2 regions of the Vibrio sp. WZ-1 genome follow, and region 2 is predicted to be linked to the other one. Evidence: predicted binding sites of a transcription regulator. Region 2 holds the regulator's gene; the other holds the start of a gene.
What was found. The regulator PurR, encoded in region 2, represses purine synthesis genes. The targets are predictions, from matches to a motif close to TNANGNAAACGTTTNCNTNA.
Positions count from the first base shown of each region.

Region 1 (3,181 bases), on a different contig from region 2:
ATACCGATGCCGTTGTCAGCGCCAAGTGTTGTGCCTTTTGCTGTTACCCATTCGCCATCAATGTATGGCTGGATTGGATCTTTCGTAAAGTCGTGGTCAGTGTCTTCGTTCTTTTGCGGCACCATATCGATGTGCGCTTGAAGAACGACGCCTTTTTTGTTTTCCATGCCTGGTGTGGCTGGTTTCTTAATGAACACGTTGCCAGTTGTATCGCGGCGTACGTCAAAACCCTGCTCTGTCGCCCAAGTAACAATGTACTGCGCTAGGGCCTCTTCATGTTTAGAAGGGTGAGGGATTGAACAAATCTTATCGAAAAACTGCCAAAGTGGAGCAGGTGATAAGGTACTGATTTCAGAATGGAATTCAGACACGGAAGACTCCTTTTGATGTGCTTTGCCAAATTTAAACCGTAAATACATTGAGTGTTTAGCAATAAATGCTATTTGGTTTTGGCTTTTGAATTGGCACCAAGCATACCACCAGATTAGAGGGGCGAGTAGTCGAGGTCGAAAGGAAATCACTATGAGCTGTCACAGATTCTGAACAGTACAAAATACACTTATGCAACAAGGTTTATTCTGTTGGAATGAATTTAAGAATTTAATTCACAAAACTGTAATTAACTTACAGTTTTTATTTGATATGGATCAATTTAAATAAAAAGTGTGAGTTTAGTCACTTTAATGCTTGTAATTAAATTTCTTGGTGGTATATTTGTAACCAGCTTCTGAGAGAAGAATGAAATGCTCAAAGGATGAGTCCGTTTATCGCCTCCAAGGAACCGAGAAATCAACCAAATTGACAGTATTAATTGATTTAGAAGGTGATATTTATGAAAGGTTTACCAAGTGCAATGTTCTGGAACAGCAAATCTGTTTACACCGGTAACTTTGTATACCCAACAAGCTTTGGTTACTAATTGAAGCCAACGCATGTGACTCGAACAAGTTTGTTCACCCCTATAAATTGGAATTTTTTTTCAGTGCATAGTGCTGACATGATTCACCGCCACTCAATTTGAGTGGCGTTTTTTTATCTACTACTCCCAATATCGACCACTTTCTCACCACCAAGCTTCTATTCTGCTATTACATCTTCGTCTTATTTCACGTGCCGACCAATTCTGTGGGTATTTAACAGCTAAAACCGTGGGTTTGCGTTTGAAAGTTTAATACATTGTTCAGTTTGTACACGTTGGGGCGGATAGAACGTAACTCTGTTAGTTATTGTTTATTAAGACCTAAACTTCCCGTCTGTTAAAAAAGCTAGCGAATAAGTTTCATATCCAAAGAAAAAAATCCTGTTAGAGTGAAAATTCTATCTGGAATTTGTTATTTGATAACTTTATAATTCGAGCCAATCGATTACGCAACCGTTTACTTTTTACCTTTACAGGATTCGATCATGCTCGAAAGGCTCTTTAAACTTAGTGAAAATGGCACCAACGTGCGCACTGAGATCATCGCAGGTGTCACAACCTTCCTAACCATGGCTTACATTATCTTTGTAAACCCAGCGATCCTTGCTGATACTGGTATGGATCGTGGTGCCGTGTTCGTTGCGACGTGTCTTGCGGCGGCTATTGGCTGTTTCATCATGGGCTTAGTAGCAAACTACCCAATCGCTCAGGCTCCAGGCATGGGCCTAAACGCGTTTTTCACATACTCAGTTGTACTTGGTATGGGCTATACATGGCAAGTGGCACTAGCAGCAGTATTCGTGTCAGGTTTGCTGTTTATTTTACTGAGTATCTTCAAGATTCGTGAATGGATCATCAACTCGATTCCACTTTCTCTACGTACTGGTATCTCTGCGGGTATCGGTCTTTTCCTTGCTTTCATCGCGCTGAAAAACGCAGGTATTGTAGTAGATAACCCAGCAACGCTAGTTTCAATGGGTAACATCACGTCACTACCTTCTGTACTTGCGGCGATTGGTTTCTTCATGACGATTGCATTGGTTCACCGTGGTGTGAAAGGTGCGGTTATGATCGCTATCCTAGGTGTGACGATTCTTGGTCTTATCTTTGGTGACGTTCAATGGGGCGGCATCATGTCTACACCACCAAGCATCGCGCCAACTTTCATGCAGCTAGACTTCTCTGGTCTGTTCGAAGTGGGCATGATCTCAGTGGTGTTTGCTTTCCTATTTGTTGACTTGTTTGATACCGCTGGCACGCTAGTTGGCGTTTCACAAAAAGCAGGTCTGACTGACGAAAACGGTAACATTCCTCGCCTAAACAAAGCACTGCTTGCTGACTCAACAGCAACGTCAGTGGGTGCTCTACTAGGTACATCAAACACGACTTCATACATTGAGAGTGTTTCTGGTGTCGCTGCTGGTGGTCGTACAGGTCTTACGGCAGTAGTTGTTGGCGTGCTGTTCCTTCTTGCTCTGTTGTTCTCGCCATTAGCGGGTATGATCCCAGCTTACGCAACTTCTGGTGCACTATTCTACGTTGCTATCCTTATGCTTTCTGGTCTTGTTGGTATCGACTGGCGCGACCTAACAGAAGCTGCGCCTGTTGTAGTAACGTGTTTGGTAATGCCGCTGACTTTCTCTATCGCAGAAGGTATCACGCTGGGCTTCATCGCTTACGCGGCGATCAAACTGTTCAGTGGTAAAGGTCGTGAAGTTTCGATGAGTGTGTGGGTGATGTCTGCAATCTTCATTGCGAAGTACATTCTAGGCTAACTTCAGCCAATGAAAGAAAAGCCAGTGTGGGCTCAGAGTTCACACTGGCTTTTTATTTGCGTTTTTTGTGTGAGTAGTTTCTACGCAATTTCATTCACTTCTCTATTTTGTGTTGTTCACCGAATTCGATTTTTCTGCGTAATAGGCGGAGAATTTTGATATCAGCGTTGGTATTAATGAAGTGTTTCGGTAGAATAATCGTTTGCGCAGCTTGAAACCCCCATTTCCTCTGGTGTGGAAAGTTTAGCTTGATGAGTCCATTTCAGCGCCATCAGCTAAGCAGAGGGGATGCATATTTTGAAATTATTAGGTTATTACAATGAGTAAAAAATTCATTATCACTTGGGATGCGATGCAGTCTTACTGCCGTGAACTGGCTGAGAAACAAATGCCAGCTGAGCAATGGAAAGGTATTTGGGCGGTAAGCCGTGGTGGTTTGGTTCCTGGAGCTATCCTAGCTCGTGAGTTAGGTATTCGTCACGTTGAT
Region 1 covers NZ_JBQEQR010000059.1:11,089-14,269, forward strand. The annotation lists gene ACTS60_RS05460 (aminoacyl-histidine dipeptidase) at 1-371, opposite strand, end outside; gene ACTS60_RS05465 (NCS2 family permease) at 1,405-2,694, shown strand; gene tet(34) (oxytetracycline resistance phosphoribosyltransferase domain-containing protein Tet(34)) at 3,014-3,181, shown strand, end outside.
Region 1: a site for PurR is predicted at 1,365-1,384, ahead of ACTS60_RS05465 (NCS2 family permease). Genes of this name have one in related genera too.

Region 2 (3,181 bases):
GTGTCCCAAAGGTCTGGTGAAACGGCATAGTACTTTGTGACTACAGGAAATCCACGCTTCTTGTATACGTAAGGTTTAAGTCCCTGAGTTTCAAAGTCTGAAGATGTCTTTTTATCGGCTCTGATATGAAGCTGGTTGTTAACGACTAATGCAAACATTGTTTCATCAGCAAAAAGGCCAAAGCCGCCAAACATTGAGCGTGACTTGATCGTACCAAGCACCTCAAAAAGCTTCATAGAGTCTTTGAGTATCGGTTTATCCATGATGTGTTATCTCGGTGTAATTTAAATTACGCCACCAAAAATCAGGTCCGAGAGATTAGCAAACGCATGCAGACACAATGTCATTAAAGGGTAAACTCGTCATATGCATACTTGCCATCGGTAACCCCGCTACCATGCTATCTCATGCGATAGTTTAGGCCGGAAGCTTTGCGTCCCACTCTTTAGAGTGGTTTGCCCTGTGCGTGACACTGAAAGCATACTTCCTACATTGGACTAATATCACATTCTGCGCTTGTAAATGTGATCTTGGTTCAGTTAATAGTTATTTTTTCGTGAGTTAAGTTTCATAGATTAACAAAGTGGTCTACCAGGAAATTGTCAGCGCTAGAGAGTTGACTGTACGAAGAAATAACAAGTCTGCAAAGTTCTACATACAGAACTGTTGTCATGGATGGGTTGTTAAATAAAAAGCATCCATATGGATGCTTTTTGATGATGAGTAAACGAGCACTAAAGATTAGTTGATCTTTCTAACCGTGTTTCTAATCACGATCTCTGGCTGCATTTCAAACACTCGTTTTTCGTGTTCTTTATCTTTGATACGCTCTAGTAGGATCTCAAAAGCGTTTTTACCCACACGACGTTTTGGTTGGTGGATAGTCGTTAGTGGTGGTGAGAAGTACTCTGCCAGCTCAATGTTGTCATAGCCGATAACAGAAACATCATCTGGTACCTTGATACCGTTCTGCTGAAGGCGGCTCATCAAGCCAAGTGCCATCGTGTCATTGAAACAGAAAACTGCGGTAGGGCGTTTTTCCATTGCAGTAATGTTATCTGCCGCTAGCACAGCGGTATCACACTCAAAGTTGCCTTCAAGAATCCAATCTTCGTTAACCGCAAGGTTTGCTTCTGCCATTGCACGACGATAACCCGCAATACGCTCTTGGCACGCAGCTTTTTCGAAGTGACCGCTTAAACACGCGATGTCTGTGTGACCATTGTCGATCAGATATTTTGTCGCGATGTAACCGCCTTCTTCTGAGTTATCAATGATCTTGTCTGCTTGTGAGCTTTCTGGACCCCAGTCCATCACAACTTTAGGTATGTCTGAGTGACGGTCAAGCATCTCTTTTAGTTCTTCCGTCAGATCAGAACACATTACTAGAATGCCATCTACACGCTTTTCAGCGAGCATGCGGATGTAGTCACGTTGCTTCTCGTAAATACCGCCCGTGTTACATAGGATAAGAGTGTAACCTTGACGGTAACAGTAGCTCTCAACACCATCGATTACTTCAGAGAAGAACAGGTTGGTAGATTGAGTTACTAGCATACCGATGGTACGAGTTGAGTTGCACTTTAAACTGCGTGCAACGGCACTTGGTGCGTAATTAAGTTCATCCACCGCTTTCATTACTTTTTCTTGAGTTGCTTCTGCAACAAAGCGAGTTTTATTAATTACGTGCGAAACCGTAGTGGTAGAAACGCCGGCTAAGCGAGCAACGTCTTTAATAGTGGCCATAAATGATGTCCTGTATCGAGCTACTGTAAATACCGTAGTGAAGACAACCATACGCTTAGGGTCTTGCGCAAACCGAGCAACTGCGAATAGGGGCATTGCTGAGATATTTGGCAGCGGTTGTTCCGAAATCGGTATAAAAAGGTTTGTAGCAACATTTATCGCTGAGTCTCATATTCCTTTCTTATACTAAGTGAGGAATTGGTCAGCAATCCTGTTAAGAAAACACAAAAACCGCTTTATTTCAGCGGTTTACATATAAATCATATTTAATCGTTTGCGCTCACATTTTAGACTGATGCGGGCAAGCTGGCAATGTTTTAAGCAGCTGTTTTGTGCCTCGGAGGTCACAGTTTAACGGCTAAATGGATTGTATTTCTCTGCGCCAGATTAAAAACAAACGAATAAAATAGGGAGTCTGAATGACAGACTCCCCAAAATAGGCGGCAATTATTCACCAAGAAGGTAGGTGCTGTCCAGTTTACAAAATGCAATTAATAGTTGCGCGACACTAACATAGAAGCCAAATTCATCGAATTGCTTACATTTAGCGGCAAACTGAGGTAGCCATGTCAAAAGGTGTTGCTGGATGAACTCATTTTGCTTTTCGAATGCATCTTCCATGTGTTTTTCCTGCTCGAGTTCATTTGAGCGGATAATCATATTGCCTAAAAAATCTAACTCGACTGCTAAATGATCCGCAGGCTCTTTTAGATTTTCGTCAACTTGCACACCAAAGTCTGCCATCAGCCTTTCCATCTCTTCTGCTGGTTTATCGTTTAATAAACCAGATTCACCGATGTACATTGAGGCATAAGGTAGCGCACCGTGCTTTTCTGTTTTAAGAAAAAGTTCACAGAAGTCCGCAGCTAGCTCTAACTGAGCATCTTCACGATCTTGTAGGCGGTTAAGCGCATCAACAAGGGCATTAACGGATGGTTTGAGTGTTTCATTTTCACCTAAACCAGCTAAAAAGCTTCGAATTTCAACACTATGATAAGATTCCAGTTCCTTGTCTGTCAGCTCTTTTGCAAACAGGCTAGAAAACCACCAATAAATCTCAGCTCGTTTTTCGTTAAAAGCTTTCACTTCTTGCATTTTTTTGCTCCCAAATAGTTATCCCCTAAGTGTAAACAATTAAAATGAATAGCAGTAACTATAATTGTTATGGTTTATTGGGAAATATGCATGTTTATGAATGGCGGCAAATAAGCTTGTTTTGCATCAATAAATCCACAAAATCTTGCTTTTTATTGTAACTATTACTAGATATGTTACTAGTTATGAATAGAATACGTCTTGGAAGATAAAAAAGACAGAAGTGGTGTAAATGAGCTATCACGTATTAGTCGTAGAAGATGATGTTGTAACTCGCAGTAAGCTTGCGGGCTATTTCCAAAATGAAGGTTACAAAGTTAGTGAAGCAGAAAGTGGTGCT
Region 2 covers NZ_JBQEQR010000080.1:113,111-116,291, reverse strand. The annotation lists gene ACTS60_RS17155 (TfoX/Sxy family DNA transformation protein) at 1-263, opposite strand, end outside; cyclic di-GMP riboswitch class I at 380-470, opposite strand; gene purR (HTH-type transcriptional repressor PurR) at 742-1,746, opposite strand; gene torD (molecular chaperone TorD) at 2,194-2,841, opposite strand; gene torR (two-component system response regulator TorR) at 3,074-3,181, shown strand, end outside.